DNA from 2 places in the Pararhizobium sp. IMCC21322 genome. Region 1 is predicted to be linked to the other one. Evidence: riboswitches for the same ligand, from Rfam matches in the RefSeq annotation. Region 1 holds a riboswitch; the other holds the start of a gene.
What was found. A riboswitch is a leader RNA that binds a small molecule or an ion and turns the genes downstream of it on or off. The one in region 1 is predicted to bind cobalamin.
Positions count from the first base shown of each region.

Region 2: another riboswitch for cobalamin. It lies ahead of cobU (bifunctional adenosylcobinamide kinase/adenosylcobinamide-phosphate guanylyltransferase); the one in region 1 lies ahead of RAL91_RS19855 (energy-coupling factor ABC transporter permease).

Region 1 is NZ_CP132335.1:4,194,646-4,210,585, reverse strand. It holds gene RAL91_RS19900 (bifunctional UDP-sugar hydrolase/5'-nucleotidase) at 1-1,433, shown strand, start outside; gene RAL91_RS19895 (MOSC domain-containing protein) at 1,632-2,234, shown strand; gene RAL91_RS19890 (FAD-dependent monooxygenase) at 2,370-3,992, shown strand; gene RAL91_RS25140 (dsDNA nuclease domain-containing protein) at 4,384-4,701, shown strand; one part of gene RAL91_RS19885 (IS3 family transposase) at 4,656-4,905, shown strand; one part of gene RAL91_RS19885 (IS3 family transposase) at 4,905-5,806, shown strand; gene RAL91_RS19880 (dsDNA nuclease domain-containing protein) at 5,807-6,733, shown strand; gene RAL91_RS19875 (hypothetical protein) at 6,781-7,230, shown strand; gene RAL91_RS19870 (hypothetical protein) at 7,260-8,474, shown strand; gene RAL91_RS19865 (LysR substrate-binding domain-containing protein) at 8,592-9,122, opposite strand; gene RAL91_RS19860 (LysR family transcriptional regulator) at 9,070-9,534, opposite strand; cobalamin riboswitch at 9,611-9,822, shown strand; gene RAL91_RS19855 (energy-coupling factor ABC transporter permease) at 9,868-10,551, shown strand; gene RAL91_RS19850 (ABC transporter permease) at 10,639-11,400, opposite strand; gene RAL91_RS19845 (ABC transporter ATP-binding protein) at 11,404-12,396, opposite strand; gene RAL91_RS19840 (TAXI family TRAP transporter solute-binding subunit) at 12,534-13,490, shown strand; gene RAL91_RS19835 (TRAP transporter fused permease subunit) at 13,597-15,312, shown strand; gene RAL91_RS19830 (nucleoside recognition domain-containing protein) at 15,340-15,940, shown strand, end outside.
Region 2 is NZ_CP132335.1:3,052,780-3,068,719, reverse strand. It holds gene RAL91_RS14510 (protein-L-isoaspartate O-methyltransferase) at 78-746, opposite strand; tRNA gene RAL91_RS14505 (tRNA-Cys) at 1,013-1,086, shown strand; gene cobD (threonine-phosphate decarboxylase CobD) at 1,053-2,141, shown strand; gene cbiB (adenosylcobinamide-phosphate synthase CbiB) at 2,145-3,131, shown strand; gene RAL91_RS14490 (cobyric acid synthase) at 3,113-4,579, opposite strand; gene cobO (cob(I)yrinic acid a,c-diamide adenosyltransferase) at 4,585-5,211, opposite strand; gene cobN (cobaltochelatase subunit CobN) at 5,208-8,939, opposite strand; gene cobW (cobalamin biosynthesis protein CobW) at 8,943-9,986, opposite strand; gene cobU (bifunctional adenosylcobinamide kinase/adenosylcobinamide-phosphate guanylyltransferase) at 9,989-10,537, opposite strand; cobalamin riboswitch at 10,736-10,959, opposite strand; gene RAL91_RS14465 (hypothetical protein) at 11,000-11,245, opposite strand; tRNA gene RAL91_RS14460 (tRNA-Asn) at 11,403-11,478, shown strand; gene RAL91_RS14455 (beta-galactosidase) at 11,519-13,501, opposite strand; gene RAL91_RS14450 (ABC transporter ATP-binding protein) at 13,570-14,655, opposite strand; gene RAL91_RS14445 (IclR family transcriptional regulator) at 14,676-15,545, opposite strand.

The DNA of each region.
Region 1 (15,940 bases):
GCTTTGGTGGCTATGCCCGCCTTGTCACCGGCGTGGAAAAAGCCCGCGGCATGGGCAATAACAGCATTCTGGTGGATGGCGGCGATCAGTTCCAGGGCTCGCTGTTCTACACCTATTACAAGGGCAAAGTTGCCGCCGAGATGATGAACAAGCTTGGCTATGACGGCATGACCGTTGGCAATCATGAATTTGATGACGGTCCGGAAGTGCTGGCCGGTTTCATGGATGCGGTGGATTTTCCAGTGCTGATGTCCAATGCCAATGTGTCCGCCGAGCCTGCTCTGGCTGGCAAGTTGATGCCATCGACCATTATTGAGCGTGGCGGCGAAAAAATCGGCCTGATCGGCCTGACCCCGCAAGACACCGGCGAATTGTCCTCATCGGGCAAGAACGTTGTGTTCTCCGATCCATCCGAAGCTGTGGCCCGCGAAGTGGCGGCTATGGAAGCGGCTGGCGTCAACAAGATCATCGTCCTGTCTCACTCAGGCTATTTCGTGGATCAGAAAGTGGCCCGCGAAGTGGGCGGCATTGATGTGATTGTGGGCGGTCACTCCAACACATTCCTGTCCAATATTTCCGACAGGGCTGCTGGCCCGTATCCCACCATGGTGGACGGACCGGACGGCACACCAACCGCCATCGTGCAGGCCTATGCTTACGGCAAATTCCTGGGCGCGCTGGATGTAACCTTTGATGATAATGGCGTTGTGACGGACGCCAAGGGCGAGCCGATCATCATGGATGGTGAAGTGGTTGAAGATGGCGGCACCAAGGAGCGTATTTCCGAACTCGCTGGTCCGTTGGATGAAATCCGCAACAAGGTGGTGTCTGAATCCGCTGGCCTCATTCAGGGCGACCGCGCCGTGTGCCGTGTCGAAGAATGCGAAATGGGCAATCTGGTGGCCGATGCCATGCTCACCCGCGTCGCCGATCAGGGCATCCAGATCGCCATTACCAACTCTGGTGGTCTGCGCTCATCCATCGATGCAGGCCCTGTGACCATGGGCGAAGTGCTGACTGTGCTGCCGTTCCAGAACACGCTTTCCACATTTCAGCTGAAAGGCTCGGATGTGATTGCCGCGCTGGAAAACGGTGTCAGCCAGGTGGAAGAAGTGAAAGGTCGCTTCCCGCAGGTATCGGGTGTGAAATTCAGCTGGGACCCAAGCGTTGCCCCGAATGAAGGCCGCATCAAATCTGTGGAAGTCATGGAAGATGGATATTGGACCGCCATCGACCCTGCCAAAACCTATGGTGTTGTGTCTAACAACTTCATGCGCAGCGGCGGCGATGGCTACAAGGTGTTCGAAACAGAAGGCATGAACGCCTATGATTTCGGCCCCGGCCTGGATCAGGTTCTGGCCGATTATCTGGTCGAAAACCTGCCATACGCACCGTTCAAGGATGGCCGCATCAGCCAGGTTGCTACGAACTGAGGGTTTTGCCGCTTAGGTAAATGATTGAGCCGGCGATTGGGGTAACCTGATCGCCGGCTTTTTTGTGGGCTTGTGTCTTGATTGCCAGGCACTTCGTCTTGTTCTCTTTTGCCATATCAGCTAAAAATTCATTGAGCTTCGAAAGAGGCTCCGTAGGCGTTAACGTCAACCAACGCATGTTCAGATTTGAGATGAAACATGCAGGAAAAACGCTCCTACACACCAAACAACGCCAAAAATTCTGATGCTCCTCATGTTGTTAGCGTGCAGTTGGGCGGCCAACATGATTTTAGCAAATCTCCGAAAGACGCCATTACTCTGATCGAGGGTTTCGGCGTTGAAGGCGACGCTCATGCCGGTGCGACGGATCAGCATCTTTTTCACATCAAACGGTTTGGGGAACAGCCTAATCTCAGGCAGGTTCATTTGATTCAAACCGAGCTTTTCGACGCCGTTTCCGAGCATGGGCACGCTGTTCGTCCCGGTGATCTGGGTGAGAATATCGCCACACGGCATGTTGATCTTCTCGGCCTGCCAACGGGTACGCGTCTCAAGCTTGGATCGGAGGCTGTGATCGAGCTGACCGGTCTGCGTAATCCATGCCATCAAATCGACAGTTTCCAATCCGGCCTTCTGAAACATTGCAAGGAAGTCACGCCCAATGGGGTGGTGCGCAAGACCGGGGTTATGAGCATCGTTCTGCAGGGCGGCCTTGTGCGACCGGGTGATGCGATCGACATTGAGCTTCCGCCAGAGCCACATGCGCCGCTTGTCTACCGGGTGCCTGATATGAGTGCCTGAAATGGGTGCCGGAAACGGGTGACTGAACATAATCAGCCTTGCATTCATCAAAGGCTTCCACAATTTGAGCCGATTCATACTGCTTTGCCGGACGGCTAACAATTTGGGTTCATTTAAGCGTAGGGGGAAATTGATATGGCAGAGAATTTGGACGTCGAAATTCGGGTTCCGGTATTGATCGTCGGCGCTGGCCCGGTGGGGCTCGCCTGCGCCATTGAGCTTGCCTGGCGCGGCATTGAATGTCTGGTGATCGAGCGCCGCGACGGCACCATCAATCATCCAAAGATGAACCAGGTCGGCGTCCGGACCGTCGAGTTTTGCCGCCGCTGGGGCATATCGCAGAAGGTCAAGGACAGCTCGGTTCCAGAGGATTTTCCACGGTCCATCCGCTTTGTTACTGCGACCACCGGCTATCAAATGGCCCATTATGATTTTCCGGCACGCAAGGACGAGACATGCGTCAATTCACCCGAGGCCATTCAACGTTGCTCCCAGATATTCTTTGATCCCATCCTGCGCGATCACGCAAAAAGCCTCGGCAGGGCAATTTTCTCATATTCTCACGATCTTCAATCCTTTGAGCAGGATGATGATGGGATAACGGCCAAGATCAGCTCCCTGAAAGATGGCAAAACCATAAGCGTTCGGGCTGATTACATGATTGCCTGTGACGGGGCCGACAGCACTGTCCGCGACCTTCTGGGGATTGGTCTTGAGGGTGACATGTCGTTGAATTTCAACGTCAACGCCTTCTTCCGGTCTACAGATCATGATGCCTTGTTCAAGAACGGACGAGCGGTCATGCAATGGCTGACCGACGGTCAGGGTATCTGGGGCGATATCGTTTCAATCAACGGCGATGATCTTTGGCGGTTCTCGCTGATGCGGCTGGAGAATGGTCACATCCCGTCTATCGCGGAAATGGGCCAGCATTTGCGCCGCGCCGTCGGGCGCGACTTCGCGTTTGAGATTTTCTCCATTCTACCGTGGGAACGTCGCCGGGTTGTCGCCGAGCGTTTTCAGGCAGGGCGCGTGCTTCTTTGCGGTGATGCGGTGCACCAGATGTCGCCCACCGGTGGTTTTGGCATGAACACCGGTATTCAGGAGGCGGTCGATGCAGCCTGGAAAGTGGCTGCCGTGTTGCAGGGGTGGGGCGGCAGCAAACTGGTTGAGACCTACGATATCGAGCGGCGGCCAGTGGCCCAAAACATCGTTGATGAAGCTGCGCGCAACTACAACCAGTTCAGCAGATTGCCGAAAGGCGAGGGTGCCGACGAGGACACCGAAGCAGGTGCTGCACTCCGGCAAGCCATCGGCGATACAATCTACGCTGAGAACTTTGACCGTGAATACGACATGGAAGGCGTGCCGCTGGGCTACCGCTATGAGGGATCACCCATCATTGTGCCAGACGGCACGCCAGAGCCGCCTTTTGACGTCATGACCTATACGCCAACTGCGCGACCCGGACACCGCGCGCCCCACGCCTGGCTGGCAGATGGCCGCTCGACCCTGGATTTGTTTGGACCCGGATTTATGCTGCTTTGTTTTGAAGAAGGTTTGGACCTAGCACCCCTTGTGGAGGCTGCATCGGTGCGGAACGTCCCGTTGAAGACAGAATTCGTGGACGATGCGGAAATAGCCTCGCTTTACGAAACGAAATTGGTGCTGGTCCGCCCCGACGGGCATGTCGCATGGCGCGGCGATGGTCTGCCCAAAGATGCGGGCGCGATGATTGAGACGCTTATAGGTGTTTGAGCGGTGGGGATGTTGACGGTGCGACGGTTGCTAGCATTTGTGATTGCATTATCCGCTAGGTCGTCACGAACTGAGAAGTTTTACGGCTCAGGTGAATGATTGGAAGGACCTGATTGCAGGTTCTTGTGGTTTGGGGGCGATAATGAGGTAAGTGATTTCGGCTGAAACCCGACCTTCGACGGGGCAAGAGGATGCTGCAACGCGGCTCGACAAATCCGCCATTCCGCCAGAGCGAAACATTTTGGAGGGTGAAGCAACGATGATCAGATACAGCATCCCACTAAAATCAAGTGCTTTGGCACAATAGGCCGCGATGACCGGTGAAGTATTGGTCGCAAACGTCGTCTCCGATGGATATTAGCTGCGCCTCTTGCATGAAAAGTCAATTTAGGTGAGGTTTCATCTCAGAGTTGTTTTATTGCGAGATCTGCGTTTGACTGAACTGAAAAAAAAGCTGACTTCCACGCCGCAACGCGAAGATAGTGGAGCGCACACAAATAGTCGATACCACTACCAAGCTCTTTGTGGATTGGTTCTCGTCTTAGAAAGGCACAAGTTGGGTGGCGACTATGCGCTTGTGTTTGAATATCACGACGATATTTGGCCTGCTGCCGGTTCCGTGGACACCGAGTTAAGGTGTTTTGATGGAATCGGAGTTATCCAATGCAGAGAAGAAAGTTCAGTCGCGAGTTCAAGCTTGAAGCGGTGAGGCTTGTCAGGGAACGTGGTGTGTCGGCCGCCCAGGCGGCGCGGGATCTCGAATTGCACGAGAATGTGCTGCGCAAATGGATCAAGGAATTTTCGGCTGATCCGCAATATGCGTTTCCCGGCCATTGCCAGATGAGGCCCGAGCAGCTTGAGATCGAGCGGCTTCGACGCGAAGTGAGAAAGCTGAAGGCGGAGCGTGACATCCTAAAAAAGGCCACGGCCTTCTTCGCGAAAGAAGTGACATGAAGTTCGCCTTCATCGCGAAGCACCGGGGCATCTGGCCGGTGGCATGGCTGTGCGCCGCTGTGGATGTATCACGTTCGGGTTTCCACGCCTGGCTCAACCGGAGCCCGAGCGTGAGATCCCGGCGCGACGAGGAACTCCTCACCGTTATCGACCGGAGCTTCAAGAGCAGTGACCGCACCTATGGCGCACGCCGGGTCTGGCACGACGTTCTGGCCGAAGGCCTGTCATGCGGGCTCCATCGCATTGAGCGGCTGATGCGCGAAAGCGGGCTGCGAGCCCGGCCTCGTCGGCGCGGGCTGCCGAAGGATGCGGGCGAAAGGATGGCGCCGGTGTCGCAAAACATCCTTGATCGGGCCTTTGATGCGCCAGCGCCAAACCAGAAGTGGGTAGCCGACTTCACCTACATCTGGACTGCGCAGGGGTGGCTCTACGTTGCCGTCGTCATCGACCTGTTCTCGCGCCGGGTCGTGGGATGGTCGATGAGTGCCAGCATGAGCGCGCAGTTCGTGACCGATGCGCTGATCATGGCGATCTGGCGAAGAGGCGAGCCCGACAGCCTGTTGCACCACTCCGATCAGGGTAGTCAGTATACCAGCGAGCAGTTCCAGCGGCTGATGGCCGATCATGGCATCACATGCTCGATGAGCCGCTCAGGAAATGTCTGGGACAACGCCGCGATGGAGAGCTTCTTCTCCTCGCTGAAAACGGAACGCACGGCCCGAAAGGTCTACCGGACGCGCGACGACGCCAAGGCAGATGTGTTCGACTACATCGAACGCTTCTACAATCCAAAACGGAGGCATTCGACGATCGGATATCTCAGCCCCGTTGAGTTCGAGGAGGTGGCAATGTTAGCTTAAGTGCCTGTCCACGGAACCGGCAGCAGGCCAATTGCAATTTTTGACGATCAATGTGCTCCTCAGAACGTGCAGTTTTATCAAGTAAAATCAAAGAAGAGCGGTAACTGGACACCCGCGGCGTTGACTAAACGCGACAAAAAGAAAGACAAAGATACCCGTTCTTTTTTGGGGAAGATGTATGAAAATGCAGTTGCATTTGGTGACAGTGTGGAGTCGGCTACCTTTTTGTCGAATGCGCCCACAAACTTTGCTCCATCCAGTAAGAACAAGTTCTGTTTGACTGAGTGTGACGAAGGCAAACTGGCAGAGATTACTAAAAAGCTGGAAGAAGAATTCTCAGGCGAAAGTACGATCAAAAGCGAGCTTCTCTGGGTTTCACGAACAGACTTGAGTCTGGATGATGCAGATGCACACGCAAAAGGTAAGTTAGACGCTTTTGTCGTTGAAAATCTCGGCGAAGCTGAATTTTCGTTGTCAGCAGTGTTCAAGGCCATTTCTGATGAATGTGACAGAAAGTCCCGTGCGACAAACGTGGACCTTAGCGATTTCGATGAGGTGGTGTCGCGTCGTGGGATAACTCGGCTTGACGCAAACGGCTGGCTACAAGCCGTTTCATCAACCGTGAATTGTCCAAAATGGGAAGAGATTTCAGCTGATATACACTTACCTGCGCCAAAAAAAATACGTTTGCGACGCGAGTGGAACTCATACCGTGTTGCAGTTCTCAACCCAAATGAAGCAGTGCGAAAAATAAGGCGTAGAATTTCCAGCTTTATCAAAGATAACGACTTTGAAGGTTTGAGCTTAAACGACTTGCTGAGCCTCGTCTTTACCGCTGTGGCGGTGGAAGCTCGTGCTGAGTTGATGACCGCATCGGACGAACGAATAGAGGCGATGATCTTATATGAAGCGTATTCAATCGACTAAGCTAGAAAATTACAAAACTCTTATTAGAAACTTGAGGACAAAGCGGCATGAAAAGGCTGAAATTCAGAAAACTCTGGTTGCTATCAAATCAAGAAAAGAAAGCAAGAGTTGAGGATTTTAGCAGCCTGACAACTACGGTCGTTGCCGACAATGATTTTGGCAAGTCGAGCCTCGTAAAATCATTGTACGCGACGCTGGGCGCTGACCCGTCTAGAACGCCAGAACCCTGGAAGAATGCAAAAGTCGAAACACTGCTTGAGTTCGAAATTGACGGTAGTGCGTTCTTTATGCTCCGACAAGCAGGGCGTTTTGCGTTGTTTGATGAGGTTAGAACACTAACATGGACCGGAAATTCAGTAGTTAAGGATCTAGCGCCAAAAATTGCAGAGCTACTGGACTTTGAGATAACTGCGAAGCTCAAGGGGGGGGAAATGCCGTTCCTCCACCTGCTTTCTGCTTTCTTCCATTTTACCTTGATCAAGAAAAGGGTTGGGTAGACACGTGGTCTTCGTTCTCTGGTCTTGAAATGATTAGCGCTTACAAGAACGACATAGCCCGCTATCACACTGGAATTCGTCCCAAAGAGTACTATCGGTTGAAGGCCGCAAGGGATGAAGCAACTGCAGCCAGAGGAGAACTGGCTCAAGAAAGAACTGCGCTGTCTAAAGCTAAACAACGCTTTAATGACAAGCGCAAGCGAGTTGGGATCGCATTGGATGTAGGAGCCTTTGGAGACAGGATTAACGCTCTGTTGAAAGAGCAAAACGTATTGCAGAAATCTTATGATGAGGTTCGAATTGAGATTTCACAACTGCAGGCTCGAAGGACAGCTTCACGAGAAGAGGTCGAAATTGCTGCTAGGGTGCTGTCAGAACTAGAGGCTGACATAAAGTTCTCAAAAAAGCTAAGTGATGCAGAGATCGTTTGCCCAGTTTGCAGCACAGTGCATGAAAACGATTTTGCTAACAGGTTTGGTTTGCACAATGACGCGGACGCATGCCGCATTATACTTCTAGAAGCGCGAGCGAAGGTCGACAAGCTGAATGCTGAAATTGTTCTGCGTTTAAAGAGTGTGCCATCAATGCAAGTTAGCATAGATCGCATTCAATCAATCCTTGAGGAGACTAGAGGACAGATCAAGTTAGGCGACATGTTGCGCGATGAAAGTGAGCGCATTCTGGACCATACCTTTGAGCGGGAGGAACGCTCAATCGACGGTGATATTGGCGCGCTAAACGAAAAAATTGCCGCTGCAAAAAAGGAAATGGGCTCGTTTGACAAAAAGGAGAACAGAGAAAAAATCGTCAAATTTTATGCTGATAAGCTTCGTATGTTCTGCAAAAAACTTCGTGTTGATAATGTTCCAAGCAACATGTGGGATAACATCAGACCGACAATTCGAGAGACGGGCAACAAAGCGCCACGACTTATCCTCGCTTACAATTATGCTATTTTGCATACGATAGACAAATTTTCTACTTCTTGTTTTTGTCCAATCGTAATTGATACACCGCTCCAACAAGATCCTGACCCAGAAAATTCGAAACGCATGATTAATTTTGCGCTTAATGAAAGACCATCTGGAAGCCAGCTGGTTCTTGCGACGGGTAGTCTGCATGGCGTAAAATTGGACGGGCGTGAAGTAAACCCTGAAACCAAGGAACAGTTACTTCAAGCAGACCAATATGAATCAGTGAGAAGTTTTATGCTGCCGTTCATCAACGCAGTGTTGTCTGAGTAATACGGGGAGTTGATCGTCTGCTTGCCCGACCGTTTGGAATTGCTAAACAGCCGCAGCGAATGACCGCCTCCCGTCCATGTAAGCTGCAACCTAATCTTCGAACATTCAACACATCCTTCAACGCAACCGCAATTCCTCAACCGCTTTTATCGCCGCTTGGCGAGACACTTGGGCGAGCGGTGACAAGTCCTCTTCGGCGCGGGTCATGATGCCTATGGGGCCGTTGGTGAGGCGCATATCGATTGGTAGTGCGACCAGTCTTCCGTTGGCGATGTCTGTGGCGACTACGCCGCTTGAGATGATCCATAAGGCGTTGCTGGTCAGGGTCAGGCCGTGTCCGAATGTCGCAGAAACTGATTCAATACGATTGGAGAAGGTATTGATATTATTGGCAATCATCATCAGGTCCACCAGCGGGCGAATGGCTGACTCTGGTGTGGGGTAGATGATTTGATAGGATGAGATATCGGCGAGCCGACTGGACCTGGTCAGTGGATGATCCGGCGAGCAGACCACGACAACATCTTCCATATAGAGCTGAGTGAAGGATATGCCTTTCATCTGGTCGGGCTTGCCAAGCCGACCGATCAGCAGATCAATCGTTCCGGCGCAGACGATCCACCAGAAAACTGTGTTGGCCCCCTTCAAGCAGAAGGGTGATGTGGGGGAAATCCTGTTTGAAAATTTGTGTTGCCAATGGCATCAGCCGTGCTGCAACGCTGGGTAGTGCGCCGACTGCAAGGGAACCCTGTTCCCCCTTTTGCAGTGCAGATACGCTGTTCAAGGCCTGATCCAGCGCGTTGAGGCTGGTGGCGGCGTGCCTTAAGAAAACCTCGCCCTCGGGAGTTATCAACACGCCGCCGCGACCGCGTTCAAGCAGGGTAACGCCTGCAATTTCCTCAAGTTCTTTAAGAGTCTTTGAAATTGCGGGCTGTGTGAGGTGCAGAAATTCGGCCGCGTGTTTCAGGCTCTTCTGAAACCACAAAGTCGGATTTTTATGCGCCTTTCCGGGCACTGATTGCAGATATAGCGCATGGGGAACAGTCCGGGCCGATGACATGATTTCCCGGCGTGAACGCCTGATGATGACCCTGGCATCAATCTGACCTTCCCGCTTTACTCACAAACCATCTTGCGCCAAGACAGTGGTCGATGGTTCCCGAACGCCACAGGCGGGCGGGATGAGATAAGGGAACACGGTTCGAGCTACCCAAATCGGGATTAAATCCGTGGCTGCCCCCGCAACTGTATGTGACTGCCAAACTCGATATGCCACTGGCGAACGCCGGGAAGGTGAGTGAGGCGCAAGGCACAAGCCAGGAAACCTGCCATCCAAACCGGTCGCAAGACCAATTCACACGAGGCGCACGGCGGGTGCGCAAAGGAGACTAAAATGCATATTGAACCTGGCGTCGTTGACGGCGCTAAAATTGCCCTGAGCTATGCCACATCAGCCGGTGCTGCCGCGCTGGTTGGCAAAATGGCCTGGGATACGATTCGCAATGATGGCGGCGTGTCCGCTCTGGCCATGCGCAGTGTTGCGGCCACAATGATTGTTTTCGTGTTCTTTCAGGTATTGCCGCATTATCCGGTTGGCGTATCGGAAGTTCACTTCATTCTGGGGTCCACACTGTATCTGCTGTTTGGCGGCGGCGCGGCGGCCATTGGTCTGGCGCTTGGCCTGCTGGCACAGGGAGTGTTCTTCGCACCGATTGATCTGCCGCAATACGGCATGAATGTTACAACGCTGCTGCTGCCATTGTGGGCTATCAGCGCGCTGGCAAAACGCATCATTGCACCAAAGACGGCCTATGTGGATCTGTCCTACAAACAGGCACTGACGCTCTCAACCGCCTATCAGGGTGGTGTGGTTGCCTGGGTCGCATTCTGGGCGTTTTACGGTCAGGGTTTTGGCGCAGAAAGCCTGAGTTCCGTTGCCTCTTTCGCAGCCGCCTACATGCTGGTTGTTCTGGTTGAGCCGCTGGCTGATCTGGCCGTTCTGTACGGCGCAAAAACATTGCGGTCGGTTTCATCCACCCCATTGTTCTATGGACGTTTGCACACATCCGCCGCCTGATGATCTGATTCAACAGATTGGCCTAACGGCCTGAAACAAGATTCAAAATCCCGGTTCCTCTGGAGCCGGGATTTTTGTTTGTGCAGCCTATTGCTTGACCTGATAGCCCGTCTTGAAAATCCACCAGACGATGGAAATGCAGCTCACCAGAAACAGGGTGATGACAGCGAGGCTGATGGTCACATCAACGTCGGCAACTTCATAAAAGCTCCAGCGAAAGCCGCTGACAAGGTAGAGCACCGGGTTGAAGAACGTCACCGTCTGCCAGATGGGGGGCAACATGTTGACCGAATAGAAGCTGCCGCCCAGAAACACCAAGGGTGTGATGACCAGCAGTGGTACGATCTGCAGTTTTTCAAAACTATCGGCCCAGATGCCAATGATAAAGCCGAGCAGGCTGAAGGTCAGCGCGGTCAGCACCAGAAACAGCAGCATGATGAACGGGTGCGCAATTTGCAGTTCCACGAACAGGCTGGCTGTTGCCAGAATAATCGCGCCGAGAATGAGCGATTTGGTCGCGGCGGCTCCCACATAACCCAGTACAATTTCAAACGACGAAATGGGCGCTGACAGCAATTCGTAAATCGTGCCCGTGAATTTGGGGAAGTAGATACCAAAGGCGGCATTGGACAGCGACTGGGTGAGCAGGGACAGCATGATAAGGCCCGGCACGATGAAGGAGCCGTAGCTCACGCCCTCAATTTCCGGAATGCGCGAGCCGATGGCCGATCCGAACACCACGAAATAGAGCGAGGTCGATAAAATCGGCGAGATGAGGCTTTGAAACAGGGTGCGCCACATGCGGTTCATTTCGAATGCATAGATGGCTCTGACAGCAGTGAGATTCATGATTTATGTGGCCTCCGCCGGGTCTTTGGCCTTTGTCTCGGCTTTTGAATTTGATTGCGCTGAATCCTCGTGAACCAGCGTGACAAAGATTTCCTCAAGCGAGCTTTGCTTGGTGTTGAGATCTTTAAAGCGGATACCCGCATCGGAGAGGTCCTGCAGCAGGGAGGTTATGCCTGTGCGCTCGCCCTGTGTGTTGTAGGTGTAGATGATTTGCTCGCCAGTTTCTGCCAGTTTCAGACCGTGGCGGTTGAGGGCATCCGGCAGCGCTTTGAGCGGCTCATGCAGGTCCAGCATCAGCATTTTCTTACCAAGCTTTGCCATCAATTCTGCCTTGTCTTCGACCAGAATGATTTCGCCATGGGCAATAACGCCAACGCGGTCGGCGATTTCCTCGGCTTCTTCAATATAATGGGTGGTGAGGATGATGGTGACGCCGCTTTCGCGCAATTCGCGCACGACCTGCCACATGTCTTTGCGCAACTCCACATCCACCCCGGCAGTTGGTTCATCAAGGAAAAGAATTTCAGGTTCGTGAGACAGGGCTTTGGCAATCAGCACACGGCGTTTCATGCCGCCGGACAATTGGATGATCTTGTTGTCCTTCTTGTCCCAGAGCGACAGGCTTTTCAGGGTTTTTTCGACAAAAGCATCATCGCGCTTTTTACCGAACAGACCGCGTGAAAAGCTGACCGTTGCAAATACAGTTTCGAAGGCATCTGTGGTCAGTTCCTGTGGCACAAGGCCGATCATGGCGCGGGTTTTGCGATAGTCCTTGATGATGTCGTGGCCTGCGACGGTGACTGTGCCGCCGGTCGGCGTCACAATGCCGCAGATGGCGGAAATCAAGGTGGTTTTGCCAGCGCCATTGGGGCCGAGCAGCGCCAGAATTTCCCCTTGTTCGATGTCCAGAGAGACATCTTTCAAGGCTTGAAACCCGCCATCATAGGTTTTTTCAAGGTTCTTGACTGAAATGAGTGGAAGTGCGGAATCGAGCATGGAGTTGAACCCAGACTTTGGTCTTGGCGCAATACGCCTGAGAGGATGTGAGGAGGCTTGTTTTGACGCGGATATATGTCATAGGCTGTCAGCATGCAATGACTACAAACCGACAAAACACTTCTGGAGGAAATTTTATGAAACTTTTCAAGAGCTTGGCTCTGGCATCAGGATTGCTTGCTGCAACGGGCTTTGCAAGCCATGCAGAGACGCGTGTGACCTACAAGTCTGCATCATCCAGTTCGTCCTATTATCAGATGGCGGTGCAGATTGCCGAGGCCATGAAGGCAGGAACAAATGGCGATGTGATTGTCACCGTTGAGGAAAGCCAGGGTTCGGTTCAGAACGTCATGGAAGCCGCTGCCCGGCCAGGCAATTATGTGTTCACTACGCCGCCAGCACTTGTTGGTCTGGCGCAGGGTGGCAAGGCCATGTTTGAAGGCAAGAGCAACCCGAAATTTGATGAGATCAGAGCGCTGTTCCCGATTCCATCGCTGACCATGCATTTTGTCGTACGCGAAGATGCGGGCATCAATTCTTTCGCCGATATGGAAGGCAAGACCATATTGATTGGCAAGGGTTCTTTCGGTGCGCGTGAGGGCGCGAAATATCTGGGCCTGTTTGGTCTGGAAACAAAGGTCAATCTGCCGGATGTGGAATTGTCCAATGCTGTACCGGCGCTGAAGAACGGTCAGATTGACGGATTTGTCACGGCTGGTTCCTGGCCTGCGCCAAATGTCATCGAGGCTGCAGCCAGTGTTGGCGTAAAGGTTCTATCTCTGGATGATGAGCAGATTGCCGCCACCAAACGTACGCGGCTGGTGATTCCCGCTGGCACATATGCCGGGCAGGAGGCTGACATCGTAACCACATCACTGCCGGTTGTGGCCTATACCACCACCAATATGGATGATGATACGGCCTACCAACTGACCAAGACCTATTGGGACCAAAAGACCAAAATGGGTGAAGATGCTGCCTGGTGGAATGGCGTGGATCAAAACTTGATGGGCACCATCACCAGCGCCATTCATCCCGGCGCGCTGCGCTATTACACGGAAATGGATTTTCCACTTTCCGACGCGCAGAAGTAACGCACACAGGTAATTTACAGGCGTGACAACTAAGTCACTCTCAATTGCTTCTGATGAAGGCGCGCTGTCTGGGACAGCGCGCCTCTTTTGGTGCGCGCTTGGAGCCATGTCCATCGGGTTTCATATCTGGCTGATTTTCTCCGGACTTGTGCCCAATCTTCTCAGCCGTCCCTTGCATATGGCGCTGGCATTGCCATGGGTGCTTATCTTCATGGCCAAGACGCAACGTCAGCGCATCAGTGGCACAGTGTTGTGTGTGCTGGGCGTGGCTGACTGCATCTGGATTGCGCTGAATGAGGATATGCTGGGTGACCAATACGGTACTCTGTCCGGTGATTTTCAACTGGGTGTGGCTGTTGTTCTGTTGGGGGTCACGCTTGAAATGGCACGACGTGCCATCAGTTGGCCGCTGCCGACGGTTGCCGCGCTGGCGCTGGCCTACGGGCTGTTTGGCCAGCACATTCCCGGCGAGTTTGGCTACGCCGGTATACCGCTGCAAAGCTTTCTGGGAACACTGACAATTGCCGAGGGTGGGATCTGGGGCAAGTTGACGGGCGTTTCGGTCAGCATTGTTGCGATCTTCGTGATTTTCGGGGCCATTTTGAATGCCGGTGAAGCGGGGCAGGGCTTCATGAATGTGGCCTCGGCTGCGGCGGGACGGTTGCGCGGCGGCGCTGCCAAAGTGTCCGTTCTGTCTTCTGCGTTGTTCGGCTCCATCTCCGGTTCGGCCTCTGCCAATGTGGCGTCCACGGGTGCCATTACATTGCCTGCCATGACGCGGCTTGGTTATCCCAAACGATTGGCGGCAGCCGTTGAGGCCGTGGCATCTTCCGGCGGGCAGATCATGCCGCCGCTGATGGGGGCCGGGGCGTTTGTCATGGTGGAGCTGACCGGCACGCCTTACGAGCAGATCATTCTGGCGGCACTGTTACCCGCGCTGTTGTATTTTGCCGCTGTCTGGGTGGGCATTGATATGTTTTTCCTGCGCTTTCCCCTGCGCGGTGTGCCCAAAGAAGACCAGCCCTCATTGCGGCAGGTGGCTATTACATCGGCGTTCTTCCTGGTGCCCTTTGGCGTGCTGCTTTGGGGCATGTTCGGCGCTAAAGTGACACCACAATATGCCGCCAGTCTGGCGATGATCGCCGGGGCCGTCTTGCTGCTGGTGGACAGCAATTTGTCGTTTGATTGGCGGCGCACATTGGCGCGTGTGGAAGCGGTGCTCATGAATGCCGGACGTCAGGTGGCTCTGATTGCATCCATTATTCTGTGTGCCTCCATCATTATCGGAGTTCTGGGCATGACGGGCCTCGGTGTGAAAATCACATCGCTGATCCTGTCCGGCTCCGGCGGCATGTTGTGGCCTGCCTTGCTGCTGACGGCTTTCGCCTGTCTGATTCTCGGCATGGAGGTGCCGACAACGGCGGCCTATGTGATCTGTATATCGGTGGCTGGACCTGCCTTGATCGATTTGGGTCTTGAGCCATTGCAGGCGCATTTGTTTGTGTTCTGGTTTGCTCTGCTGTCAACCATCACGCCGCCCGTCTGTGGTGCCGTGTTTATTGCTGCGGGAATGGTGGAAGAGAACTGGCTGAAAGTCGCGCTAACCGCTATGGCGCTGGGGTTGGGTCTTTATTTCATTCCCCTTGGCATGATTGCCAATCCGGGATTGATCGGGCTTGGGTCTGAACCGCTGATCGCTTTGTTTGCGGCTGCCAAGGTTTTGGTGGCACTTGTGGCTCTATCCTTTGCTGCGATTGCACCACGTTTTTTTCTGTGGCGTCTTGTCGCTTTAGTGTTGGGCCTGATTGTGCTTTTCGTCTAAAAGCACTTGTCCACAACAGGCGCATTTATGTCCAATTATTTCAAAAGACTGTTTGATAAGAGCTGGCTTACCTTTGTTGATCTTTGCAAGGTCATGATTCCGGTGCTTATTCTGGTTCGAATTGCTGAGGTCTATGGATTGATTGATGCCATGGGACCCGCACTTGAGCCAGTGATGGGTCTGATGGGCCTGCCTGCCGAAACCGGTATTGTCTGGGGCAGTGCATTGCTGGTTGGCATTTATGCAGGCTTTGGCGCTCTGCCAGTGCTGGCCGGTGTTGAGATGAACATGGCACAGCTCAGTATTCTGGCATCCATCATGCTGATTGCCCACGCGCTGCCCATTGAACAGGCCATCGTCAAACGTACCGGCGTGACCTTTATCGGAACCGTTTTGCTGCGGTTTTTCGGGGCCATTGTCTATGGTGTCATGGTGTTCTGGATTTGTGACTGGTTGTCCATTCTGCAGGGCCCGGTTGATCTGTCGCTGTTTACGGCCGGGGGCAGTGAGGATATCAGCCATTGGCAATATGCGGTCGCGTCCGCAAAAACCATGCTGGTGGTTCTCGTGATTATTGTCGTGCTGTTTGTTGCGCTTGATATCAGCGAGAAGACCGGGTTTACCGACC
Region 2 (15,940 bases), 1.1 Mb from region 1:
CAGGCACGCAACTCAGATTGCGCCTTTTCGCCAACAGTTTTGTCACGTCGAACCACGGTTCCAAACAAGTTCCGCTACTAAAATACGAAGCTTTCAGCGCGTTCAAAGCTTGGAAGTGATGGTACGCAGGCATTCATGATTGGAACTGAGGTCGTTCCAATGCTGGTTTTCCTGAACATCGTCAGATTGCCAGAAAGGCCATGCCCAACAAATGTCAGAAGTCGACCATCTGCACGCAATTGATCAAACAGGGCTGCTGGCACTTCATCGACCGCGCCGTTGATCACAATCAGATCGTAAGGACCTTCCTTTGCATATCCGTCATGCAGATCGCTTTGCAGGACGACGGCATTGTCGATTTTGAGATCAAGCAGATTACCAGTCGCGGTTTCAACCAGCTCCGCGGCGCTTTCAATTGCCACCACAGATTCGCAAAAGCCGGCAAGAATGGACGTGGAATACCCCGTTCCGCAGCCAATATCCAAAACCAGATCAGTGGGGCGTATCTGTGCGGCTTGCACAAGCCGTGCAAACGGATAGGCCTCCATCAGGAAACGTTCGTCGCCTGCCCCATTATTCCAGACGCGTATGTCGCTGTCGGTGTAGGCAAAAGCCTTTTTGTCGGCGGGAACAAATGTCTCTCGCGGCAATTCTTCAAAACGGTCAAGAATTTCATGTGAGGTTACATCATTGGTGCGAATCTGGTGCTCCACCATATTCTTCCTCAAATCCGCAAAATCCATCATCGTTCAACTACTTTCGTCTGGTCGCCACAAGGTTGTTATTCCTTTCTTAAGTCCTTACCGTTGCTGAATGACACACGCAAGACTGGAATGCGGTCCTGAGACAATTGATTACATATTTCCATGTGGCGTTTTTATGTCGGCTGACGGATCGTTGAATTCAGGTTCGATTAACACTGCGCGGAGTCATCCACGGATTTTTGCGTCTATTCACGTTTTTGTGTTGTCCGAATGAATCCCGTTTGCTAAAGCGACACCGACCAGATGAAGGCCTCGTGGCGGAGTGGTTACGCAGCGGATTGCAAATCCGTGAACCCCGGTTCGATTCCGGGCGAGGCCTCCAGTTTCCAACAAAGCCGTTTTCGCGCCAAGATTTGGGCATCAGCATATGACCAGTCGAAGCCTGACATGAAACATGGCGGTGATCTTCCCTACAACAGCAAGGCGGATCGTGGGGATTGGCTTGACCTGTCCACGGGTATCAACCCGCATCCCTATTCCCTTCCAGACTTATCTGCTTCTGACTGGCAAACGCTTCCAAGTCAGTTCGGCCTAGATGAACTGTTGTCTGCCGCAAGGCGTTACTATCAGGTGCCGGATGCAATCGGAATTATAGCTGTTCCGGGAACCGAGGCGGCCATCAGCCAGTTTCCAGATTTTTGTCCAGGCTCGGTTGATATCATTGAGCCAACCTATTCCAGCCATCGCACCGCCTGGGCGGCGGATGGTCGAACAGCAACTTCGCTCGGCGCGTTGCCTGCCAAGCCTGCCGAGAACCATCTTGTGGTTGTTAATCCAAACAATCCGACAGGAGATTTGCTGGCACCGGAGGAATTGCTTGCAACTGCCCGCAGCCTAGCATCTGACCGGTTTTTGATTGTGGATGAGGCTTTCATGGATTGCACCCCCCAGATGAGTATTGTCCCACATATGCAGCCAGACTTGCCGGTCATTGTGCTGAAATCATTTGGAAAGTTTTTTGGCCTTGCCGGGTTGCGGCTTGGCTTCGTGATCGGCAATCCAGCTTTGCTGAAAAAGTTCTCCGACCGCTTTGGCGAATGGTGCATTAGCGGCCCTGCCCTGAAAATCGGGGCGGCGGCATTCAATGACAGTCAGTGGCAGTCCGCCATGCGCACGCGGCTTGGCAAAGACATGGCCAAATTGGCTGATATGTTATCTCACCGGCATCAGTTGGTCGGTAAAACAGATTTATTTCTGACATGTCGACATCGGAATGCGCAGGGCCTCCACCGATTTTTGGCAGATCATAAAATCTGGACCCGCAGCTTTTCATATGAACCTGATTGGTTGCGTTTTGGCCTGCCCAAGACCGAAGAGAACCTTGTGCGGCTTGCGCAGTACCTGTCCGCATTCGATGAACCGGTCGGCGGGTCCTGAGAGATGTTGCTTGATTACACGCTTTTTCTGTCTGGCACGCTGGCAAGTCTTCTAGTGGCTTTGCTGCTGGACGCCGTCTTTGGCGATCCTGACTGGATCTGGCGGCGTCTGCCCCACCCTGTTTCCTGGATCGGCGCGCTCATATCCGGTGCCGACAAACTGTTGAATTTCAGGGGCAATGGTATCGTCAATTACCTGTCTGGAACATTTGCAATCTTGGTGCTGGCGGGACTCGCCGGAATAGCAGGATTGGGGATGCGCTGGGTGTCTGCACAATCATTGGGCGGGTCAATTATCATGATTGTCCTTGCGGCCATTCTGCTGGCCCAGAAAAGCCTCTATGTGCATGTGTCGCGCGTAGTGCTGGCTCTTGGTGATTCCGATATTCAGACACCACGACGTGCGATTGCCATGATCGTTGGCCGCAATCCTGATGATCTTGATCGCTACGCTATCTCACGCGCCGCTGTTGAATCCACAGCGGAAAATCTCTCCGATGGTGTAATCGCTCCGGCATTCTGGTTTGCCGTTGCGGGTTTCCCCGGCCTGCTGGTCTACAAAACCGTCAATACAGCTGATTCCATGATCGGGCACCACAATGAGACCTATGGCGCTTTCGGGTGGGCAACGGCGCGGCTGGATGATCTGCTCAATCTTGTTCCGGCGCGCCTGACAGCATTATTGCTTGCTCTGTGTGCCCCGATTGTTGGTGGATCACCGCTGAAGTCATTGATCGGAGCTGTTCGTGAGGCAAATTGGCACAAATCTCCGAATGCAGGATGGCCCGAGGCCGCAACAGCCTATGCGCTGGGTGTTTCGCTGGCAGGACCCAGGCAATATGGCAGCGAGACGGTTGATGCGCCCTTCTTCAATGCATCGGGACGCAATGATTGTGATAGGCGAGATGTGCGACGCGCATTACGGTTGATGATTGCGGCTCTGGTTTTGCACTGGCTGATCTATCTCGGCCTTTATGCTTCTCTGGCGTAGGCAATTTCCAGCATTTGATTGATGTCGAGATGCGCTTCCAGATGCTCGGACAGATCATCCAACACCTGATCAATGGACTGATTGTAGCTGTTGCCAGAAGCTGTGATGCCCAGATTTTCAAGAAAGTAGCTGCGGAATTCATCTGAAGAGAAAATGCCGTGCATATAGGTTCCTGTCACAAGGCCATCTTCGCTTTGAGCTCCATCGGACTGGCCGTCAATTTCGACAAATGGACGTTGGCAGTCGGAACCCGTGGTCTGCCCGAGGTGAATTTCGTAGCCTTCGACAGTCAGTCCGCTTTCACAATGAGTGCCCTTGGCAGGTCTGGTGGTTTTTAAAGGGTCCAGAACCGTCTCCACATCCAGATAACCCAGACCGTCGACAGTTTCGGTGGACCCCTCAACGCCATGCGGATCGGAGATCTGCTTGCCCAGCATTTGATAGCCGCCACAAAGCCCCATAATTGGTTTGCCATGGCGCAGATGCGCAGCAATGTCCAAATCCCATCCTTCGGATTTCAAGACAGCCAAATCGGCGATTGTGGATTTGGACCCCGGCAGCAGAATCAAATCTGCATTTTGAGATAATGGCTGACCCAATTCGATGATTTTTACCGAGACATTTGGCTCTGCCGCGAGTGGATCGAGATCATCAAAATTCGCGATACGCGGCAGCTTTGGCACGACAATTGTAAAGTTTTCAGTGCGGTTCGTCTCATTCTTCAAATCCAGAATATCTTCGGCTGGTAACAATTGCGCCTTCTGGAAAAACGGCAAAATGCCCAAAGGTGCCCACTCTGTCCTTGTGGCAATCTCTGTCACACCATCTGCAAACAGCGATACATCTCCGCGAAATTTGTTGATGAGAAAACCCTTTATCCGGGTTTGCTCCGCCGCTGGCAAAACCGCATACGTACCTACAAGGCTGGCAATCACACCGCCGCGATCAATGTCGCCAATCAGAACAACCGGCACATCCGCAGCTTCAGCAAATCCCATATTGGCGATATCGCCTGCCCGCAAATTGATCTCCGCAGGGCTTCCAGCCCCTTCCACCAGTATCAAATCATATTGATTTTCAAGGGTTTCAAAGCTTTCCATGACTTTGGGCATGAGGGTGGTCTTATGTTTGCCGTAGTCTTTGGCACGCATTGTGCCGACAAACCGGCCCTGCACGATAATCTGCGCGCCCAACTCGCTTTCCGGTTTCAACAGAACCGGATTCATATGGATGTCAGGGGCCAGACCGGCTGCACGTGCCTGCAGCATTTGTGCCCGGCCAATCTCGCCTCCATTGGCCACGCCCGCATTGTTAGACATGTTCTGCGGCTTGAAGGGTGCAACTTTTATCCCCCGGTGCTTCATGGCGCGCGCTAGCCCGGCCACCAATACGGATTTCCCCACATTGGACCCGGTTCCCTGCAACATAAGTGCGGGCTTGCGCGCCATAGTTTTTAGAACTCGATGCCGATTTGGGCTTTCACGCCGGATCTGAACGGGTGCTTGATCATGGTCATTTCCGTGACCAGATCGGCGAACTCAATCAGTGGTTCCTTGGCATTGCGTCCGGTAATGACAACGTGCTTGTCATGGGGTTTCTGCTTCAGAAACTCGACGACTTCCTCGACATCGATATAATCATAACGCAGCACAATGTTCAGCTCATCCAACAGAACCAACTTGTGCTCATCATCCATGATCAGCTCTTTTGCTTTCTCCCAGGCCTGACGGGCGGCGGTGATGTCACGCTGGCGGTCCTGCGTCTCCCAGGTAAAGCCCTCGCCCATTGTGTGGTGAGAAACCAATTCCGGGAAACGCTCCAAGACCGTGCGCTCACCGGTTTCCCATTTGCCTTTGACAAATTGGACGATGCCGATTTTGTGGCCATGTCCAATAGACCGGAAAACAAGGCCGAAGGCGGCCGTTGATTTGCCTTTGCCCTTACCGGTATGGACTATGACAAGGCCTTTCTCGATGGTTTTGGTCGCAATAATTTTATCCCGTGCGGCCTTTTTCTTCTTCATTTTTTCCGCATGACGGGCATTCAGCTCTTCTTCTGTCATCTCGTCTTTTTTGGTCATGCGGTGGTCTCCCCTTTGAGGTTTTTCAACTTGGCAAAGATGCTGTTGCGTCTGGGTTGCCATAAATCCTTATCGATAGCCTGTAGAAAACGGTCCGCCATTTCTGCCAAGGCAGCCGGATTATGTGTCTCAATGAACTCCCGAACCGTGTCATCGTCGAAATAGGCGTCATAGAGCAGATCGAACTGATGGCTTTTGACTGCCCGTGTTGTGGCTGCGTAGGCAAACAGGTAATCCAGAGTTGCCGCCATTTCAAAAGCGCCTTTGTAGCCATGACGCATGACACCGGCGATCCATTTCGGGTTGGCAGCCCTGCCACGCACAACGCGCGACAGCTCTTCTTCCAGGGACCTTATTTTTGGTGTTTCCGGGCGAGAATGGTCGCCATGATAGACGGCGGGTTCGTTGCCCGACAAGGTTGCGACAGCTGCGGTCAATCCGCCCTGAAACTGGTAATAATCATCACTGTCCAGAATATCATGTTCTCTGTTGTCCTGATTTTGCAGCACCAACTGTGTTTGCTCCAACCGCGTCTCCAGCAGTTGACGCGCACCCTCACCCTCCGCACCCGATCCATAGGCGAAACCACCCCAGGTGAGAAAACTTTCGGAAAAATCAGCGCGGTCTTCCCACAGGTTCTCGTCAATCAGGGCCTGCAGACCTGCACCGTAGGCACCGGGCATGGACCCAAAGATCCGATATCCGGCGCGCTTTTCCGCCTCTTGATCTGACAGACCTTTCGCGATCAGTGTTTTGGTCTCGGACTTGAACCGTGCCGCAATCGGGTTGGCATCATCTGGCTCATCCAGCGCTGCGACGCCGCGCACTGCGCTATCAAACAGGTCAATTTGTAACGGAAATGCATCGCGAAAGAAGCCTGATATGCGAAGCGTGACGTCAATGCGGGGGCGTTTCAACTCTGCCAGCGGGATGATTTTAAAACCGGTTACACGGCCCGACAAATCCTCCCAAACCGGCTCTGCACCGATGAGCGCCATGGCCTGCGCAATATCATCGCCGCCCGTGCGCATGTTTGAGGTGCCCCATGCGGTTAGAGCAATAGCTTGTGGCCATTCACCCTGTTCCTGAAAATACCGCTCGGCCACCAAATCCGCAGATTGGAGCCCAAGTTTCCATGCAGCTTTCGTTGGCACTGACCGGACATCGACTGAGTAGAAATTGCGGCCCGTTGGCAGGCAGTCCAGACGCCCGCGTGTTGGTGCCCCCGAAGGTCCCGGATTCACAAAGCTGCCATTCAGCGCTGACAAGCAGGCATGTATTTCCTTTGAACCGCTCTCGTCCAGATTGACGGCAATCTCAGTTTCAAGATTCTGCAGGACATCTGCTGTTTGTGTCCAATCTGTTTGGCATTGTGTCGCGCCATTGATCAAAGCTTTTGCCAGGGCTTCCAAGCGCTCTACCGTGTCGGCATTCGTGCGCCACGCATCGTTGGAGACGCCTGCAAGTGACTGTGGTTTTGGGCCTGTCCAGTGTTCCGACATATCGCACGCCAAAGGATCAAAATTGGACAGGTTTAAATCAGCAGCAATCGCCCGGTGCAGCGACATCCCGGTCGGTCCCGGCACTCTTGCCAGTGCTGTCAGCGTGTCATCCCGCTGTTCGCCTTGCGGTGAGTGCCCCAGAATATGCAGCCCGTCTCGTATCTGCAACTCTTTCAGCTCACAGATGTATCCATCAAGGCGCTGCAATGCATCCTGCTTGTCGAAACCTGGCTTCAGGCCCAACTCTGTTCCCAATGAATGGCGATCAATGGCCTCAAAAATCTGGTCATCAAGGAGCCTTACTCTTTTTTGATCCACACCGGAGGCGAGGAAATACTCATCGATCAGTGCTTCGATTTCCGACAAGGGTCCATAAGTCTCTGCGCGGGTCATGGCTGGCATCAGATGATCTATGATCACCGAACTCATCCGGCGCTTTGCCTGCGCTCCCTCACCCGGATCATTGACGATGAAGGGATAAATAATTGGGAGGCCCTGCATGATTGCGTCAGGCCAGCAATTGGCCGACAGAGCCAATGCCTTGCCGGGCAGCCATTCCGTGTTGCCATGCTTGCCCATATGGACAAGCGCATCGGCACCAAATTCCAGACGCAGCCAGGCGTAAAATGCGAGGTAGTTGTGCGGTGGCACAAGCGCCGGATCATGATAGGTGTCCTTGGGATCGATGTTGTATCCCCGTGCAGGCTGCACACCAATGATGACATTGCCAAATTTGTGGATTGCCAGACGAAACAGACCATCGATGCAGGTCGGGTCGTCTTCCGGGTTGCCCCATCGCGCTTCGATTTGATTTTGCAGAAATTGAGATAAGGTGCTGTAATATTGAAGATATTTCTCGATGGATATGCTGAACTCAGCTTGCATCAAACGTGTCAGGTCAAAAGCGTTCGTCGGGCCCGCCATAAAGCGGTCCATCAGAACTTTGCCGTTTTCCGGCGCATTCTCAATTGTGTAGCCGTCAAGTTTCAATGCTTGCAGCAGGGCAATCGTACTGGCCGGTGTGTCGAGTCCAACACCATTTGCCATGCGCCCATCCTTGTTCGGATAGTTGGAGAGGATTATGGCCACGCGCTTGTCGGCTGCCGAAATCTTCCGCAATTGAGCCCAACTGGCTGCCTGAACGGCGAGCCGTGCAATCCGATCCTCGATGGGTATGAATTGGGTTGGGCTGCATTCCGTTTTGGGATCAAAGGCCCCCTCTTCCTTAAACGAGATAATTTGGGTCAGGACACGACCATCGATCTCGGGAAGAACAACATGCATGGTTAGATCTTTGGCTGACAAGCCCCGGTCGCTGTCCTGCCATCCTTCTTGAGATGTACCGGACATGACAAATTGCAGCACCATGCATCCGGTCTGATCCAGTGGCGTGACTTTGTGGGCACCGCCGGGTTTGGACACCGCAAATGCGGTGCCGTTCAGGATAATGGCTGGCGTGGCCTGTTTGAAAACGGCGTCCAGCACAGCAATCGATTCTGGATCTTTCAGGCTGGACACATAAATCGGCAGAACATTCATGCCTTTGCAATTGAGTGCTTTGATCAGACCATCAATGGGTGCGGTCGCATTTGCCTGTACTGTCGAGCGATAGAACACAATGGCGGCCAAACCGTTTTTGTGCTGGCTATCCTGCATCAGGTTAATATCGGGCTGCGCTGTTCCCGGCCAATACAGCCCCGCCTTTGGCAGCGGTTTGGGTGGCTCAAAAGTGGTTTCGTAGCCTATCTGTGAAGCCAGAAACCGGAGGGCATTTTTCAGGTTTTCAACGCCGCCTTCAACGCAGTAACGCCAGAAGGTTCTTGCGTGGTTCGGATCGAGAGTTGTGGCGGTCTCAAGATCGACATCCCAATTTGCATCTCCCGGGACGACTATGATCTTGGTATTATTGGCCCGCGCCAATTCCGCCAGACGCTCCAGGCCATAGGGCCAGTAATTACGGCCTCCCAACAGGCGCACAACAACAAGCTTTGCCTGGGCCAACGTCTGTTCCAGATACATGTCCACGGAATATGGGTGGGACAATGCGAGCAGGCTTGCAACGCGCAGGCTTGGGAATTCGGTTTCCAATGATTGTGCTGCGTAGGAGAAGCCAGAAATTTCGGTGTCAGCTGCCGTCAGAACTACAATGTCGCCGGGCGACTGACCGAGGTCAACGGCTTCCTCTCCATCATCTATGCGTCGTGTCTGGGCCTGAAGGACATGCACTAGTCAACTGGCCTTTTTAGCGGCAATCACATCCGATAATGTGGCGCGAATTGCAGTCTGATCGAGTCCCTTTTCACCGATTACCACAAGTTTTGGCGTTCCGCCGCTTGGCGTGGCAAACCAGGTTTCAACGCGCGGACCGACAGCTTGCACTGCCAAAGGCGCATTTTTCCCGTGTATGGAAATGGCGCCCTTTATGCGCAGAACCCCATGACTGTTCATGGCAGCCAGAACGGCGGCCCTTGCCGTATCCACGCTCTCATGGCTGCTGGTCTCCACAATAAATGTCTCAAAATCATCATGATCATGCTCGTGGTCATGATCGTCATGATGACTTTTGCGGTTCTCCATGTCTTCTTCGGCCTGTGCAGTCAGACCCAGCACTACTGAGGGAGAAACGATGCCGTTTGAAGCTTCCAGAAACTGAACAGCATCGCGCGTGTCACGGGATGCAATTTCGCGTGCTTTAGCCAAGCCTTCAGCGCTCACCAGATCCGCTTTTGACAGAATGACGAGATCTGCGCATTTCAACTGATCTTCAAACAGTTCTTCAATCGGACTTTCGTGGTCCAATGCTTCATCAGCGGTCCGCTGTTCCTGAAGCGCCGCTTCATCATGTACCATTTTGCCTTCAGACAATGCGGCTGCATCCACAACAGTGATCACGCCATCAACGGTGACTTTGGATTTCACACTCGGCCATGAAAATGCGCGGACCAGAGGTTGTGGAAGTGCCAGGCCGGATGTTTCGATGATGATGTGGTCGGGTTGCTCGCTGCGCGACAGAAGTGTTTCCATGGTGGGCAGGAAATCATCAGCGACGGTGCAGCAGATACAGCCATTGGTCAGTTCTACAATGTCGTCCGCGCTACAAGCATCTGAATTGCAGCCTTTCAGAAGGTCCGCGTCAAATCCCATATCACCAAATTCATTGATGATGAGCGCGATGCGACGTCCCCCAGCATTTTGCAACAAATGACGAATGAGCGTGGTTTTTCCCGCACCCAGAAAACCGGTAATAATAGTTGCAGGTATTTTTGTCGCCATGCTCATTGAATTGTCCTTTGGGGTTTCAGATTAAGAGGAAGACCGGCGGCAATGAAATCCACACGGTCAACGGTTACGGCCAGCTTCTGGTTCAAGCGACCCTGATGGTCACGAAACGAGCGGGCCAATGCATTTTCCGGCACGATGCCCATGCCGACTTCATTGGATACAAATACAATTGGCCGACTTAGGCCGGGTATGAGATCAAGCAATTGACTGGTTTCATTGTCTACATTGCGCTCATGATGCATGAGGTTAGAGAGCCACAGGGTCAGGCAATCGACCAGAATGGCCGAACTACCGGTTGGTGCATCTTCTATCGCTTCACGCAGGTTCAGGGGCTCTTCCGTGACACTCCAATGAGTACCGCGACGGTGTTGATGCTGTTGCACACGCTGTTTCATTTCATCGTCGAAAATTTGTGACGTCGCCACGTAGTGAGGGGTGTTACCGCAGGCCAGTACCATCTGCTCGGCATAGGCGCTCTTACCGGAGCGCGCACCACCTAAAATGAGAGCGGAGTTCTGTTCTGGTTGGAGTGTGGCACTCATGCCAGCGGCCTGGTGCTGAGTAAAAAATTGGAAAGCATGGATTTGTCCTCAAATGGCCGTCAGCGACGCAGTTTGTCAGCTGATAGTCCCGTTTCCGGACAGGTATTCAATTGGGGGAAATGAATGGTTGCGGCAGAATCTCTGCCGCCCAAAGCACAGTAAGGCATAATTATCTCCTATCCGTCCGACCCGACGGCAGTTTGATTCCAATGTGCTGGCAGGTCTCCTGACTCGCGGTTCGCAGCCATTTGTTTCGCCTTCCCGGACATATCCAGTGGCATTTGAAACAGTGGCTCACCGCTCACAGTTGCGGGGGCAGTCCCGGTTTGCAGACCCCGGATTGGGTCATCTGCATCCGTGTTCCCTTTTCATTCGGTGCATCGCATCCACGATGAACCAAAACCAACACGAGTTCACATAAGCTTTTCGAGCGCGGTATTGCAAGCGCAGTTGTGATTGCGCCTATTTTCTTTTCTGCTGCCTCTCCTGGCGCTTCCTGCCCCACCAAACAGCAATCCGTCTTGTTCCGCGCCTTATAGACGGAACATCGTAGGACAGAATGATCAGTCCAACCGGTATCATCCAGAAGCCGACGATCGGCAAAAATCCGACGAAGCCGAACAGCACAAACACGACGCCCAGGCTGATGCGTGCCAGTTGCGATTGCGGAAGATTGAATGATTTACCGGCAAATTTTATCGAAGGCACTTTGGACCATCTTGCTTTGGTTGCAACCTGCCCGCAGATAAGGATCAAACCGGCGCACAGTAAGGCCAAATCAAACAAAGAGAGCAGAAAAGGTGTTTTTACGAGCAATCGGGTCTTGGCAACGCCCCATTCCTTTTGTATAGACGCTCACCACTGATCCCCGATAGCTCAGTTGGTAGAGCAGGTGACTGTTAATCACCTTGTCGTTGGTTCGAGTCCGACTCGGGGAGCCATTTCAACCCGCCGAAGCGTTTCGCTCGGCGGGTTTTTCTTTCAGGATATGCGGGTGATAACAACGCTGGCAGACTGGATACAGCCTCCCTCGCCCTGCACAATAGATTCGGAACCGATGATCTTCTCGATGTTTGCAGGTGTCCTGCCGTAGTTTGTGTAGACCTTGTGCGGACCCATCGTGCGAACCCTGACGCCATCCGGCATGATTTGAACTTGTAGTCCTGCTCGCTCAGCGGATTTGACTAAAACATCCTGCAACAGGTTTTCATCTGGCCAACCCGCCAAGTAGGAAATCCTGCCGAATTGGACATAGGCCGGGTGACCATCCGGCATTTGGTAGCAATCATCCGGCGTGGCCAGCAATGTGAGATGCTCGCGCCATTTGGATATTGAGCCGCCGCCAGCCTGATGAACAATTCCTGGACGCAGACTTTCAACACAATCGACCCTGAGCTGAAGCAGTTGCGCCAGAGGACCGGGAGCCAGGTTTGCCGGGATTGCGAGGTCGTGTGTTTTGGAACCAGTTCTTGGACCAAATACAATTTGGGCGTTTGTCGCTTCAAAGGCTGCTGCAGCATGCTCGGTTACCTGAAGAAGGTTGGGCACCATAACCAGCTCATAGCCGGACAGGTCTGCGCCGGAGGCAACTATGTCCACAGACAGTCCGAGTTTTCGGGCAGCGCAGTAAAAAGCGAAATGAAGCGCAATGGGATCGTAATCTTTACCCTGGGGCTGGATTTGCGTCATCCAGATGCTTGGATAGTCCAAAATCAGTGCGACGTCTGCCTGTGACGTGTCGACCGTCAGGTCCAGCTGATCGAGTTCGCTTGCAACTTGCGCGGCTTCATGCGCAGCGATATCTGCCGTGCCATCAGGTTTGTTTAACCCGGCATGCATCTGCTCCTGCGCAAAAGGTGCCTGACGCCAGCGAAAATACGAAACCACTTCTGCGCCGTGCGCAATGGCTTCCCAGGTCCACAGCCGGACCATGCCGGGCAACGGTGCAGGATTCCAGTCCGCCCAGTTCACCGTGCCTGGCTGTTGCTCCATGACCCACCAGCGTCCATTGCCGGTTCCGCGATAAAGATCATGGTGGAAAGCCGTGAAATCGGGATCGCCCTGATTCAGGTATTTTTCCTTATGCGCGTCGCTGAGATCCGTTCGTCGCTCCAGAAAGCCAAGTGGATAGGAATCCCATGACGAAATATCCAAATCTTCAGCGACGTCAAAATGGTCAAATTCTGTAAACATGCCCATGAAATTGTGGATGATGTCGCGACCAGGGCTGAGTTTTCGCAGGATCTCGACCTGCTCCCGGTTAAAGGTAACAACCTGATCTGAAGAGTATCGACGAAACGCAAGGTGATGCGATGGATTGGCTTCAGTGACAGTGAGATTGGGCAAATCGATTTCTGAAAAGTCGCGATACTCCATCGACCAGAACACATTGCCCCAAGCCTCGTTCATATTGCCAATGGTGCCGTATTTATCTTTCAGCCAGCTTCTGAAGCCTGTCAGTGCAGCGTTTGAATAGGAATAGGTTGTATCATGACAGCCATATTCATTGTCCGTTTGCCAGACAGTAACGGCAGGATGTTCGCCAAACTTTTCCGCAAGTTTTGTAATGATGCGGGCGCATTCAACACGATATCCATGATGGCTGAAATCATAATGGCGGCGAGAGCCGAAGCCACGCTTGTGACCGTCCGGGCCGATGGCAATCATATCCGGCATGGTATCGACCAGCCATTTGGGCGGCGTTGCCGTTGGCGTTCCCAATACGACTTTCAAGCCGGCCTGTCCCAGCACATCAATTGCGCGGGCCAGCCAGTCAAACTCATATTGTCCGGGATTTGGTTCCAGTCTGGACCAGGCAAACTCACCTATGCGGACATAGGACAGGCCGATTTCGACCATTTGCCGTGCGTGATCCGTCCACTCGCTCTCGGGCCAGTGTTCAGGATAGTAACAGACGCCCAATTGCGGGCGTCTGGTGGTAATTTCAGCGGCGCCATTTGACATTCGCCTACTCCAAAAACAAAAAATTCATCAGTCAAGCGGCACCGATCTGCATATGCACAGCACACGAATCAAAGCCGACGCTCATTTTTGTCGAACAGCATGCAAGTCGATGGATCAACGCCCATTTTGGACACATGACCCGCCTTCTCGTTCGTAATACCCTTTTGCTCAACCGTCAGCGGTCCGGTGCCGCCAATGTCGACATAAAGGAAGGACGAGCCACCAAGCTGCTCGACAACACTGACCTTGCCTTCAATGTAGCCACCGGATTGTTCAAGCGGGACAAAATGCTCAGGACGCACACCAAAGCTGACTGTATCACCCGCTTTTGGCGCATTGTCGCGCGCCTGAACGGTAAGCTTCTGTGTTCCGAAGGGGCCGCCCGTCACCACAACATCTTTGCCAGAGACAGAATCGACCTGAACTTCAAAGAAATTCATGCGAGGCGAGCCAATAAAGCCAGCCACAAACAAATTGTCCGGATCTGTGTACAGGTGGATTGGCGAGCCAACCTGTTCAATGATTCCGGCCCGCAGCACAACAATCTTGTCTGCAAGCGTCATTGCTTCCGTCTGATCATGCGTCACGTAAATCATGGTATTGCCAAGATCCTGATGAAGCTTGGCAATTTCCAGACGCATTTCGACACGCAGTTCAGCGTCAAGGTTTGAAAGCGGTTCATCAAACAGGAACACTTCCGGCTCGCGAACAATGGCACGACCGATGGCAACACGTTGACGTTGCCCGCCGGACATCGCTTTAGGCTTACGGTCCAACATATGATCCAGCTTCAGGATAGCAGCGGCTTTGGCAACACGTTCGTCAACTTCCTGCTTGCTGTGCCCGGTCATTTTCAGGCCGAAACCCATATTCTCTTCTACAGTCATGTGTGGGTAGAGGGCATATGACTGGAACACCATTGCGACGCCACGATCAGCCGGGTCCATTCGTGTGACATCGCGGTCACCGATTTTCAGAACGCCGCCAGAGGTGTCCTCAAGGCCGGAGACCAGGCGTAGAAGCGTAGACTTGCCACAACCGGACGGTCCAACAAAAACAACAAACTCGCCATCTTCGATATCCAGATCGACACCATGAATAACCTTCACCTCGCCGAAAGATTTTTCGATGCCCCGTAATTCAAGTCCAGCCATAGTTTTCCTCCCGTTTGCCCCTATCTGCGGGGTCCCATTCTGATATCTGCATCCGAACCGATATCGCTCGCAGTTGTTTGAACCCAATGGGTCCATTGTTCGTAAATTTCTTCTGTGATCCGATAGGCTGGCGCCGTGACGGATACGCCGCCGAGCAGTGTTCCCGAACCATCTTTGATGGCAGCGGCTGCACAGCGTATTCCAGTTTCATGTTCTTCAGCGTCTACAGCGAAGCCGCGGGCGATATTTGTCTGCCTGTCCCGCTGAAGATCTTCAAAATTGATTATGGTATTTTCAGTAAACTTTTGAAAATTAATGTTTTTTGCCAGAATTTCAAATTCTTCATCCGGCAGTCCTGATAGAATCGCTTTTCCAACGCCAGTGCAGTAGACGGGGGCGGATCGTCCAATCTGTGAATGCATGCGCAAGCTGTTCTGAGCCTCGAACTTGTCGAGATAAACAACCTGGTCACCCTGCAATATGGCCAGGTGAACTGTTTCGCCAGCGAGATCGTTGAGTGCGCGCAGATGTGGTTCTGCAATGCCGCGCAACTCGTTCTCGTTCCAGGCTTGTGAGGCCAATTGCAAAAGTCTTGGGCCAAGAGAGTAAATATAAGTGTCCGGGTTCATTGCAATCAAACCCTCTTCAAGCAGATTTGAAATGTTTCTGTGCAGGGTGCCGCGTGGTTGGCCGACCAGCTTCAAAAGGTCGGTGAACCTGAGCGGTGATTTTGAATCTGCTATTGCAGCAACCACATCAATCGCTTTGCCCAGCGTACCTGTCCCGCTCCTGGAAGAAACTTCAGGAGGCCGTTTGGACGCGCTGGTTTCGACGTTGTCATCAACGTCAAACTTCGCTTCAGTACTTTGTGCGGCATTTGTGCCAGACATAGACGCCCCGCCTCCCAACGAGAATTCAAAGTCAGCGCGGCGATTCTATCCGCTGCTGAAGCGGTGCACACATTAACTCCAACGCCAGAGAATGCGCCACTCTAACACTGTGCAAGCCATATATCGTGATTGGTTTTAAGCTTGACAGAATGGCAGGAATAGCGAATTAATTCTAAATAGTCAAACACTGTTCCAAATAACAGAACTTGGGCTGAGTAAGGTTTGACTTCCTCCGGTACGCCCTTTTTAAGGTGCACAGCTTCAATTTGTTGGGGCAAACACTGGGTTATCGGGAGGAGATCGAACGCATAAATAATCGGATACAGGCATATGCTCGTATTCTATTTTGAAGGCAAAGCATCGAAGAATCGAAGTTTTGCCTCACAAACCATCCC